One region of the Jeotgalicoccus sp. WY2 genome, then DNA from elsewhere that is predicted to be linked to it. Evidence: riboswitches for the same ligand, from Rfam matches in the RefSeq annotation. Region 1 holds a riboswitch; each other region holds the start of a gene.

Region 1 (4,212 bases):
AAATCCTCTATATATAATCCCATAAGTACTACAACTTGAAATAGGATTAAACTAGCACCAAAGTGAGTGACACTAAATGGTATAGATAGAGCTGTAGAAGCTATCAAAATAATGCTTGGTAAATCCATTTATTCATCTGTTTGTTTTTAACAAAATAAACTTCTAAAAGGCCGAAAGCTATACCTATTAACAAATATACTATATAATTATTCACTTTCTGAACCCTGATTTCTTTTTTGACATTGGAATGAATAATTAAATTTTCTCTGTCTGCCGCAAAATGATTTATATAAGCGAAAACCTGAGTCTCAGCTGTTAATGTTTTTTTGTGAGTTTTGACTTCATCCTCTTTTACCGGGTTATCAATAAGCAATTCAGCCTTTATAACCTTCGCTCTTGGGGCTCGGGGACATACGTTCTCAAAAGTTATTATTTTTTCTGGAGATATTTATGTCCCAGCCACAATATAAAAACACAACGTAAAATTGAGGTGCACCTAGGAATCATACAGCTTAATATTTATCGAGTTCCAGCATTTCTCTAAACGTTTCACCGTTATAATCTCTTCTAAAAATGCCGCGTTTTTGCATTTCCGGAATGACTAAGTCGACAAAGTCTTCAAGACTTCCTGGGAGTGTTGGAGGCATCAAGTTAAATCCATCTGCGACCTTCATTCATCCATCTTTCTAATTCGTCGACAATTTCTTCAGGTGTGCCAATGAGGGTTAAATGTCCACCTCCAGCGTTAAGATAACCGAGTAATTCTCTGACTGTAGGATTTCTGTCTTCTATAATTTCTAAAACAGTTTGATAACGTCCAACAGGTCCTTTGAATTCTTCGACGGTGGGTGGCAATTTTGGTACTTTTTCGTCGAGTTTCCATGATTTTGTATCTTGCTGAATAAAGAATTCGAGCTGATTAAGTGCAGTATCAATTGGAAGTAGATTGTCTAATTTTGCTTTCTTTTCTTGCGCTTCTTCTCTTGTTTTACCCACGTAAGTCACTAGTCCTGGAAATACTTTGATATAGTTGTTTGGACGACGGCTTTCTTTTATGGCTTGATTTAATTTTTCACGATAAATATTTGCTTGTCTTAAGTTCCAAGAAACTGAATAGACGGCATCAGCATATTTCGCAGCAAGTGCAACACCTTCTTTTGAAGCCCCAGCTTGCATAGCAACTGGTTTACCCTCTTTTCTTAAAGGTAAAGTTAGCGGCCCTTTAACTTGGAAGTTTTCACCATTGTGATTGAATGGCTGAATATTTTTATTTTTAGTAATTGTGTTATTTTCTTTCTCTGGATTGTAGCTTTCAATTGACCACGATTCAAATAATTTATTCATGACTTCAGCAAATTCATCCGCTTTCTTATAACGAACGGCTCGCTCAGGTAATTTAGATATACTGTGGTTTTGTGCTTCGCGGTCGGTCATTGATGTCACTAGATTCCATCCCATGCGTCCTTTTGTTATGTGTTGCAGTGTGAGTAACTGTCTTGCTGTGGTAAATGGGTTATTAAATGTACCTGAAATAGTTGAAACAAGTCCAACGTTATCTGTGACCTTACTCATAGCAGTTAATGCAACAACTGGGTCAAAATAACTCGCTGGTAATTCTGTTGCACTATCTGCGGGGAAGGCTTGTGAATCTGCGAAAAATACGGCATCAAATTTTCCGCGTTCTGCAATTTTTGCCAGATTTTCATAATATTCAATTGTCGTGAATTCATTGATACTCGAATCATCTTCTAACCATGCTGCCTGATGATGACCCACACCATACATTAAAATCCCTATATTTAACTGTTTAGAATTATTCATAATATATACCGCCTAGTTCATAGTAAGTCCGCCGTCTACCGTGATGTTTTGCCCTGTAATCCCATCTGCTGCCTCAGAACAAAGATAAACAACCATATTAGCAACGTCTTGTGGTGTTGTTACTTTTCTCAATGGTGTGGACTGTGCGATTAAATCAAATACTTCTGGTGTTGTGACTGCACTTGCGTCTGTTGTTTTCAGTAAACCGCCAGAAACAACATTTGCACGGATACCATACTGTCCAAGTTCTGCTGCAACGTTTCTGGTGAACCCAATTAAAGCAGCTTTTGCAGTGGTGTACTCGTGATATGGTACTACAGGATTTTGATATAGATTCGTTCCAATACTAATAATTGCACCGTCTTTACGTTCTAAAAACTGTGGTATTACACTTTGTGATACGTTGAATGCAGCTTTTAGTGTCCCGTCTAACTGTTGCTCGTAATCTTTATAAGTCAAATCTTTAAATGCTTTTTGAGCGGTTGGATCAAATTTAAAGTTAACGAGTGCATTGTTTACAACAACATCAATCTGGCCGAAATGTTCAGTTCCTTTTTTTACTAATTGTTCAACTGCTTCACGGTCTGTAATGTCCGCTTGAATCGCAATCGCTTGTGCGCCAATTTCTTTTTGTAACTTCTCTGCTTCTTCCTTACTTTTGTTGTAGTTAATTATGACATTAAAGCCTTTTTCACTCAGTGCTTTTACGATATAGCTACCAAGTCCTCTTCCGCTTCCCGTTACTAAAACTGTTCTTGTCAAATAAATCACTCCTATAATTTTTTAAAATAAAAAAATACGCAACCTTCATAGGAAAGTTACGTATCGAGAGTAAATTATATGTCCACAAAGACATAGATATACAACTGTATCGATGTAACACTTTCCTACGCTAGTTTTAACTAGATCAGGTTCAAAGGGTCTGAGGTTTCCCTCATCTCAGTTTATATAAACACCCCTAGTGCGAATCTTCTATTTAACATCATTGTAGTACTTTACAAAGATACGTCAAGTAAACCACAAATTATTTGAATTGGAACAAACGCAATTCAAATTCAATTCTGTAACTGTACTGCTTTCTAGTTTTTATATGATTGAGTGAATGTTAAAAGGTAGTTATCAGCATAATTAAAATCTAATTTTATTTGCAATATTTAACTTTTTAGAGTAACTTGAGGTTATTGATTGGAAAATTAAATAGTTAAGACCACTGGAAGTGTCTTTGAAAAAGGCTGAGATTAAAGTGTAGACTTTGGGATTCCGGGAACCTGATACAGTTCATACTGGCGTAGGAAAGTGGCGAAAGTAATATATGTTGATACATACTTGCGCTGTTTTTCTATATAGAAAAGCAGCGCTTTTTTTTATGTTAAGGGGTGACATAATGCTTATTGCAATTACACATTTTAAGATATTAATTTCCAAGGATATTATTCATTTCAATACGATTTCATCCTGTATCGATTATCTTTTACTTCGTACACCCATGTCCGACAACGAGTTATCATCGTTCCTTTGTCAGCTTATTCATTCAGGTTTTCCCAAAGAAAAAATCATCATTCATACTTCGACTAAATTGCTGGAATCTTTTCGTTTAACTGCCATCCACTTTAGAGAAAACGATCCAACTGCATTAACGTATAAAAAAGAACATCCGGATATTTCAGTCAGCATGTCTGCTCATTTACCTGAATCTGTCAAGAAAGCACAGGACAATCATCTCGACTTTGTATTATACGGCCATATATTTGAATCGAGTTCAAAGAAATCTTTGCCGCCGCGTACACATCAAGAAGTACGTGATGCACTGTCTTATGATATTCCTGTCGTTGCACTTGGAGGTATCAATTCAACAACTATCAATCAATTACCGGCAGGTTTCAGTGGTATCTCGGCAATTTCTGCACTTATGGATGCATCACCCAATCAAATCACCAGATTAAAAGAAGAATGGCAAATATTAAATTTTATGTAAGCAAATGCTACATTGCTTAGACATTATAATGTGGTTAATACATTTCCCAGCTGTCGCAGTACTTAAAAATCTATCATTTGAAAGGATGAAACAATATGCAGTGCACCGTTAACGGAGAACTCCATTATTTTGAAAAGGATATTACCATAGCTACCCTGCTGGACCACCTGGATGTAGATGATAATCGTATTGTAGTGGAACACAATGGGGAATTGATTAAAAAAAGTGTATTTAAACAACAAGCAGTGAAAAATAATGATCGACTTGAATTATTAGAATTTGTAGGAGGCGGATAATATGTTAGAAATTGGGGATTTAAAATTTAACTCAAGACTATTTTTAGGTACTGGAAAGTTCTCAGATGAGAAAATACAGGCCGCAGCAATTGAAGCGTCAGGTACAGAAGTGCTGACTTT
Region 2 (4,212 bases), 330 kb from region 1:
GCGGCGCTGCTCGCCTTCAAATATGTTATTAAAAATTGAAATAGTTGCCGGCATAATCATTGCTGCCGAGAAGCCCTGAACAATACGTCCGATAATTAAAAATGATGTATGGAATGGCAGAATAATAATGATTGACCCGATAATACTTAAGAAAATACCGATATAAGTAATCTTCGTATAGCCAATCTTATCTGCGATGTTTCCTGCTGCGACCATGAAAATCCCGGTAATCAGCGATGTTAAACTGACAGACAGGTTAATAATACTGCGGCTCGTCGTGCTGTAAGTTGCTTGAACTTCAGGTGCAATGTTTAAAAATGCTTGGGCAAACAGCCCGTAAGTCAGGATGGATAAAATAACACCCAGTATTACCTTATTAGGGGTTTGCGCTTTCATAATTGTCTGAGACAAAATTCTCATCTCTGTTTTTGTTAGATTCCCGTCCATTATAAATGAAAACGCTTAAAATTATTTGCTGGAACATTGAAAGTCACAAAAAAGTCATTCTGATTAAAAAAATGCCGCCGAACCCGGCAGCACCTAATCAATTATTAATCATCATCTTCAATTTCGCTGTCTTCTTCATCATCGTCGTCGGAATCGTCGAGCATATCGTCTTCCATATCAGACTCTTCGACGCCCGTTTCTTCAACGCCTGTGTCTTCATCTTCTGTATCCTCGCCGCATGCCGCAAGTGCGAGTACTGCGAGCATTGTTGAAACAACTGCGAATTTCTTCATAAGTCCGATCACTCCTAATTTCTGAATTAATATGTATATACCCATAATTTGATGATTTAACACCGCAGAACTATAAGAAATTGCCGCAGGTTAAACACCCGCGGCAATATAATATTCATTTTTATTTAAGCACCATCGTCTTCAGTTTCTGTACTTTCTGTATCTGTTTCAGTCTCTGTACCTTCCGTGCCTGTTTCCTCAGTTTCTGTTTCAGTACCTTCTTCTTCTGTTCCTCCTCCGCATGCTGCAAGTGCTAATACGCCTACAAGTGATCCGACAGTTAAAAGTTTCTTCATCTAAAGTTCCAGCTCCTTAAAAAGTATAGTAGATTCCAGACTGATCATTGATGTTACTGTCACCATACCTCAGATAAAACATCTATATGCATAATTTACCGACCCTTAACAATTTCGAAAACTTATGCAAAATCATAACCAGCTATAAGTTCAGCTGAACAGGCCATTCTTCACGCGCCTCACACATATCCCAAAACATATACTCATACAGACTCGTTTTTACGACAATTTCCTCGAGCTGCTTAAGCTCGCGCTCCGGTTTCCCATCAGCAAGTTCATTCAAAAGGGTCATCGCCGTACCATTTAATTCGCTGAAATCCTCACCGGAATAAGTATCAACCCACTGCTTATAAGGATTACTTTCCAGATCCGGGTTTTTATCGGCTAACGCTCTGCCGATATAGTTATAACTCCACGCACAGGCTAGTAAACACGCGGCCACAGACGCCGCATCACCCCGCTGTGCATGATTCAGCATATAGCTCGTGTAAGCCGTGTTTACAGCAGAAGATTCCGTCCTAAGCAATTCGCTCTCTTCAATACCGAACTCCGCAGCATATTTTCGGTGCAATTGCATCTCGCCAAACAGCGTCCCGTGAAGCATTTCAGAAAACATATTCATCGTCTGTAAATCCGGCGCTTTTTCGGCACCGATTGCCATCAGCCTTGAATACTCAACCAGATAGACATAGTCCTGCTTCAGCCAATGCTGAAACTTATCTACTTCGAGCGTACCGTCACCTAGCCCGGTCACAAACGGATGGCGAAGATATCCATTCCAAATATCCTCCACACTGTTCCATAGTCTGTCAGTAAACTTCATTATATTATCCCCTTTTCTTTTCAGCTGAAGACGATAAAAACCCGAACCTCATGAGAAGGTCCGGGCTGAAATTTTATACATATATCAGCTCAGACTTCCCTGCGCAGGTACTAACCTACAGGTTCAAAGGGTCGATATTATCTCTCAGCACTCACAGTGCGCCCCCAGCCGTTTATATTTTTTTACACATCCACTGTACTACAGTTTAAAAGATTTTGCTTCGGGAATTAATAAATTGTATATAATTTTAAGGAGGAATAATGAATGGCTCACGAACAGCATCAGCAATTACTTAAGACACTGCACGAATGTATGGAAGCGTGCAATCATTGTTTCGACGCGTGCTTAAAAGAATCGGACGTAAAAATGATGGCGGAGTGCATTAGACTGGACCGCGAATGTGCAGACATGTGTGCATATTTAGAACAAGCAATTACGAGAAATTCACCATTTGTTAAAGAACTTGCAGGCGTTTGTGCGACGATTTGTGAAGCGTGCGGCACTGAGTGTGAGAAACACGACCACGATCATTGCCAGCAATGTGCGAAAGCATGTTTCGAATGTGCAGAAGCGTGTAAAGCAGCGGCGTAAATTAAATTGCAAAAGGCCGGGACAATTTGTCCCGGCCTTTTTTCTAATCCATATATTTTTTAAATATTTTACCAAGCTCATTCAGGAAATGTTTGCCTTCTTGGTTCGATGGCCAGTTATTTGAGAACACCGAGAACAGCAGCTGTTTGCCGTTAAGCTGAATCATGCCGAATTCATGCTCGAGCGCTGTCACAGATCCTGTTTTCGACGCGATAAATTCGGCCTCTTGGTCTTCATCGATATTAAAAAATCCGCCGACTCTGTCGTTAATCTGCTGTTTTTTCATAACTTCAAAGAATGCCTGTCTGAGTTCTTCCGGCAGCACATCATTTTCTTTAATGACGTACTGCATCGACGTGAACATATCAGCGGCAGATGTTGCGTTGCGTTTTCCTTCATTAATGCCTGTCGTGTCATAGTAATTACGTGCGAGTGTTGTGTCATGCAGACCGAGTGCTGTAAAACCTTCGTTGATCCGCTCGATGCCGATATTATCAATCAGCATGTTGGACGCAGTATTATCAGACACGATAATCGACAGTACAATCGTATCCCATAACGTCAGGCGTTTAACGCTCTGAAGCGTATGAAGTACGCCGCAGCCCCCGACCTTTTTTCCGACCGTAAGTGAAATATCTTCATAGTTATGAAAATGCTGCTGCAGATTAATTAAGCTGATCGGCACCTTTATCGTGCTGGCAGAAGGATATACCTGGTGTTCATTATGTACGTACACCTTATTATCAAACTGAATCTTGTAAGAAATATCTTTCGTCGGCTGGCTTTCAATCAATGCGTTGATTTCATCTATAAACATCTAGTCATCTCCCCCTGTTGCTGTTTAAGTAAAGAGTATCACAACAAGGTATCCGTTTGCACTTAGTCTATACGGGGAATAAAGCAGTAATAATTTACATGGAGGTTTGACATTATGGGGCAAATTGAATTGATTGCAAATGAACGTCATTTACAGGAAAGATTGCAGCATTACAGAGATTTAAAAGTACCCGAGAACAAATTAACTGTGGTGTCGACTCGCGGTTATGAGGATTTCCTCTTGGATTATCCGGGAGTGAACGAGCGTATGACTGCCGGAAACACTTTGGAAGAACTGCTTATACAGCTTGACGGCAGCCAGCGTCTCACGATGACGAATCAGGAACGTGAAAATTATTCGAACGCTCTGAATAATGGAGAACTGCTGTTTATATTGATGATGAATCTGAACTGGATACACCTGAAGGCGAAGAAACATTTGAACTTCGTGAAGAACGGCTTGCAGTAAATAAAGAGAAAGTCCAAACAGGAGAAATTGTCGTTGAGAAATATACGGATTCAAAAGTTGAAGAATTTGATGTCCCTGTAAATATGGATAACGTCACGGTAGAACGCCGTGCAGTTGAAGGCGAGCCTTTGTTTGAAACCTATAACAATACAGAAGACTCGGATGACGACCTCGGGATTATTCGAATTCCGGTAACAAAAGAACGTATCAGAGTAATTAAGGAACATGTGGTAACAGAAGAAATTGTAATTACAAAAGAAGTCGTTGAGAAGATGGAGCATGTATCAGGCACTGTGAAGCATGATGATATCAGAGTCAATGAAGTGAAGAATGAAGACGTTAAGGTCAGAGAAGTAAAGAATATAGATATTGATAAATAATAAAAATCCGGACCTCTTTGAGGACCGGATTTTTCTCTATTTCTTCTTATTATTCTTATTTGTATAGTTGGAAATAATCGGCTTAACGTAATTCATC
Region 3 (4,212 bases), 440 kb from region 1:
GTTCAATATTATCCGATTTGGTAATCGCCGAGATAACACAAATGCCGTCTGCGTTGTTTTCGAGGCAGGATTTATAGTTTTGTTCAGTTATGCCGCCTATTGCTGCAGTCGGCAGTTTTGTTCTGTTCACTACTTGTTTTAAACCATTTGTACCGATAGCATCTCCGGCATCATCTTTCGATAAAGTGCTGAATACCGGACCGATGCCGAGATAAGATACTCTGTCGAGGCTGCTCGCTTCAAGTTCCTTTACGCTGCCAACCGATAAACCGATAATTTTATCGTTAAAATAGTCAGGCAGCATATCAGGTTCCATATCATCCTGGCCGATGTGAATGCCGTCTGCTTCGATTTCTTCAGCCAGTTTTACATCGTCGTTAATAATAAATGTCACCTCGTATTGTCTGCACAGCGACTTAATTTCCATTGCAAAATCTTTAAGGTCTTCGCCTGTTTTAATATCACTGCCCTTTTTCCCGCAGCTGAAAGCATGTCACACCTGACTTGAATGCAGTTTCCAAATCTCCGAGCGGATTTTTAAAACTGCCGGAGCTCGCTATCAGATATAATCTCATAATTTCTTTATTCATTAATAGTTCACTCTTTTCGCAGTGTAGTCATCTTCATTAAAATTATAAATTTCATCGATAAGCTGAACCGCAAATGTCCCGGGCCCTCCTGCTGATGCTGCTGCTTTTTCAGCTGCTATATTATACAGGCTTACCGCATTAACAATACTATCCGCCTTGTTTTCAACAGCTAAAAAGGATGCTGCTATTGCACCGAGCACACAGCCGGATCCTGTAATTCTTTCCTGATAATGATGACCGTTGTGCATTACTATATCTGTTCACCGGTAACCAGTGCATCTGTTTCACCGGTAACCAGCACAGGCACGTGTAATACCCCATGTGCCGCTTGGGCAATATCAAGAGTATTTCCTTCAATAATAGAATCAACACCCTTAGACACAGCTTCCCGGCCGCTTAATGCATGTATTTCCCCAGCATTGCCTTTAACCAGCGCAATGTCATAATCACTCAGCAGTTTATCCGTTAAATTTCTGCGAAAAGCCGAAGCGCCGTAGCCTACCGGATCCAGTACCACGGGAATATTATACTGATTAGCATAGTTCGCCATCTTTTCATACAGCATTACTTTATCTTCCGAGCATGTGCCAATGTTTAACAGCAATGCGCCCGCATGTTTTAAAATATCCGCCGCTTCACTTTTTTCACCGCTCATAATCGGAGATGCGCCGAGTGCCAAGAGACTGTTTGCAGTAAACGGCTTCACGACATCATTCGTAATGCACACAACGAGCGGCACGTCTTTTTTAACTGTTCTATCATTATAATTACTCCCCTTTATAACTGAAATGGTTCACCGGTCCGCTGCCTTTGCCGATACCTGGTGAATTTTGTATCGCATTGGTAATATACGCTTTACTCGTTTTGAACGCTTCATCAATCGTCCGGCCTTTCGCAAGCTCCGCAGTTAAAACTGCCGAAAACGTACAGCCTGTTCCATGAGTCTGATCCGTGTCGATGCGTGCTGCTGTTAATGTTGAAATATTTATACCGTCATATAAATAATCAGTCGCATCACCTGACAGATGACCGCCTTTAATAATGACACTCTCTGCGCCCATATCATCAGTGAATATTTTCAGCGCCCGGTGAATATCTTCTTCCGTCCGGATTGTCATCTTTGTAATCGCTTCTGCTTCGTGCAGATTCGGCGTCACTATCGTTGCCAGAGGAATCAGCGTATCAATCAGCGTCGACATCGATGCGTCCGTCATCAAGCGGTCCCCGCTCGTTGCAATCATTACCGGATCCATTACGTAGGGAATATTGTATTTTCTAATGTAGTCCGCAATTACAGTCATCATATCCGCCTCGGCGACCATTCCGGTCTTCATCGCATGCGGCACTTCATCTGAAAATATACTGTTCAGTTCTTTGTCGATAAAATCCGCCGGCACGTTGTAAACGTCCTGCACCCCGAGTGTGTTTTGCGCCGTCAGTGATGTCACCCCGCCGCCTTCCGAAACGCCCGTGAATGCATTGCCTTAAGATCTGCGAGTATTCCTGCACCGCCTGTCGGATCAGTGCCTGCAACAGTTAAACCAATTGGAAATTCAACCATAAAATATGTCCTCCTATAATAAAAGCCCACTTCCCGGGGCGAAGTAGGCAGAGTAGATTCAGAGAACTTCCCTGTAATCATCAGCACTTCCCTACGCCAGCATGATCTGGATCAGGTGAAAAGGGACAAGCATTCGCTATCTCAGCCGTATCGGCGCCCCCAGTGGGTTTTATTGTTTTTATTGACACAAGCGTAACACAATTCTTTTAAGCATCAAAGCAAATTGCGGCGCTTAAATACAGCCGTTCCAATCATCAGAAGCATAATGCCAAGACCCGCAATAATTAAGACTGCTGGAATATCCATACTTTCATAAGGCATATTGCTTAAATAATAAAATGGACTGAGCATTAAATACTTCATCGATATTGATCAGTACGCCGAAATAATTCGCAAAGAATATATAAGCTGCGTAGAGCCATGCTGCAAGATGAAGTTTTTTAGAAATGCCGGCAAAAAGTGCAGATACTCCTATAATAAATATAATGCCCGCACTGTAATTTACAGCAGAAAGCACATAATCTTTAATCGTAATACTTAAATCATCAACATTCATACTCGCGAGATACATGCCGAGTATGGTGAGGAGAAACGATGAAACACCGGCAGCAACTCCGTACAGATAATGTGTGATAAACACTTTCGTGCGGGACACTTTCCGGTTCATTGTACCAGCGATAATCACTTCAAGACGTCCGTCTTTCTCTTCGTTAAGCATGCGCCCGGTAATCATCAGAGCAGGCACCGCAGCCATCAGCGCTGAAATAACGAGCAGCATGCTGATAAAGAACCCTGCCGCATCATTGCTGCCGAGCGACTCCCGGAGCATATCATTTTCTCCGATTAGACTTTCTAAATCACCGAATATGGATCCGTACGACAAACCGGCAGCAAATAGTCCGATGAGCCAGCTGATTATCATTACTCTCATATTAATAAAAGCTAATTTCGGATAACTGTATATTTTTCTCAAATTCTTTTCCTTACCAATTTTTATATAACTGTCTCCGATATCCCGCTTTAAAAATAATACATAGCTGAGTATTATCAAAATTAAAATTACAGTGAACGGTATCAGCCATATTTCTCTATTATCTCCATATACTTCAATCCGGGACAACCAGTGATATGGTGAAATTACAGAGTATGCTGTATTCATGACATCGGTCACCGCGCGGTATAAATAAAATATAATCAGCAGTGACAGAGCGATGCCGAATGTCATATCTCCACTGTCAAATAAATTTCCGATTACAAGAGTCATAACGAAAAACAATAGACCAAACAATGCCAGTCCAAGTGCATAGTATAAATTTCCAGTAATAGAAAGCCCTTCGATATCATACAAGCTTAAACCGCCGAATAATATAATAAAAACAAGTGAATTTATTAAAATTCCGCTCATCAGCTGAGACGTAACAATTGTCTTCTTGCTGATACCGGCACTAAGTACATACTCTGTTAATCCTGACTCTTCAGCTCTCCGGGCAATACCGTTCGCAATCAAAATACCGAACAGGCCGTGAAACAGTGCCATAAACATCAGCATCTGGTGACCGAACATAACAGCTGATGTATAATCTCCGCCCGGTACCGGTCCAATCAGCGCAACCATTGCAGGATTATCGACGGTCATTTTCATACCTTCCTGCTCCGCCGCGGTACTGTACAGCCCGTTAAATACCGGCGGTACCGATATCGACAAACCGCACAATGCAAATATCCAGAGCGCTGCTTTCATTCTCAGATTTTTCATCAGCAATTTAAAATAAGTCATTTTGCGCCCTCATAATAGCGCATGAAAATATCTTCCAGCCGCGGCGGTGCCGTCGTTAAATTTTTCAGATTATATAATTTTAAATACTTCAGAAATTCCGGAATTTTATCATTATCGATAAACAGATGATATCCGTCAGGTGACTCGGAAAATTCATGAACGAAACTGCGGTGTTTTAGTGCAGTAATATCATCATCCGTCTCGACAATGTATTCCATTCTGGTAATATGCCGCAGTTCTTTCATGCTTCCCGACTCTATAATTTCACCATTTCTAATGATCGC

What was found. Region 1 has a riboswitch for thiamine pyrophosphate ahead of G4D76_RS08245 (3-oxoacyl-ACP reductase). Riboswitches for the same ligand answer to the same signal wherever they lie in the genome.
Region 2: linked by a shared signal. The riboswitch ahead of tenA (thiaminase II) and the one ahead of G4D76_RS08245 (3-oxoacyl-ACP reductase) in region 1 are both predicted to bind thiamine pyrophosphate.
Region 3: linked by a shared signal. The riboswitch ahead of thiD (bifunctional hydroxymethylpyrimidine kinase/phosphomethylpyrimidine kinase) and the one ahead of G4D76_RS08245 (3-oxoacyl-ACP reductase) in region 1 are both predicted to bind thiamine pyrophosphate.

The regions. Positions count from the first base shown of each region.
Region 1 is NZ_CP049818.1:1,413,829-1,418,040, forward strand. It holds gene G4D76_RS08235 (hypothetical protein) at 104-373, opposite strand; partial or broken gene G4D76_RS08240 (NtaA/DmoA family FMN-dependent monooxygenase) at 513-1,821, opposite strand; gene G4D76_RS08245 (3-oxoacyl-ACP reductase) at 1,834-2,583, opposite strand; TPP riboswitch at 2,689-2,791, opposite strand; TPP riboswitch at 3,024-3,133, shown strand; gene G4D76_RS08250 (thiamine phosphate synthase) at 3,206-3,796, shown strand; gene thiS (sulfur carrier protein ThiS) at 3,892-4,092, shown strand; gene G4D76_RS08260 (thiazole synthase) at 4,094-4,212, shown strand, end outside.
Region 2 is NZ_CP049818.1:1,086,070-1,090,281, forward strand. It holds gene G4D76_RS06405 (MFS transporter) at 1-411, opposite strand, end outside; gene G4D76_RS06410 (hypothetical protein) at 552-740, opposite strand; gene G4D76_RS06415 (hypothetical protein) at 866-1,036, opposite strand; gene tenA (thiaminase II) at 1,179-1,859, opposite strand; TPP riboswitch at 1,939-2,035, opposite strand; gene G4D76_RS06425 (four-helix bundle copper-binding protein) at 2,124-2,450, shown strand; gene G4D76_RS06430 (serine hydrolase) at 2,494-3,267, opposite strand; gene G4D76_RS06435 (hypothetical protein) at 3,382-3,735, shown strand; gene G4D76_RS06440 (YsnF/AvaK domain-containing protein) at 3,762-4,115, shown strand; gene G4D76_RS15885 (hypothetical protein) at 4,152-4,212, opposite strand, start outside.
Region 3 is NZ_CP049818.1:978,532-982,743, forward strand. It holds gene thiE (thiamine phosphate synthase) at 1-427, opposite strand, end outside; gene G4D76_RS15860 (hypothetical protein) at 462-590, opposite strand; gene G4D76_RS15865 (hydroxyethylthiazole kinase) at 590-838, opposite strand; gene G4D76_RS15870 (hydroxyethylthiazole kinase) at 841-1,329, opposite strand; partial or broken gene thiD (bifunctional hydroxymethylpyrimidine kinase/phosphomethylpyrimidine kinase) at 1,358-2,151, opposite strand; TPP riboswitch at 2,223-2,322, opposite strand; gene G4D76_RS05810 (ABC transporter) at 2,462-3,928, opposite strand; gene G4D76_RS05815 (ABC transporter ATP-binding protein) at 3,925-4,212, opposite strand, start outside.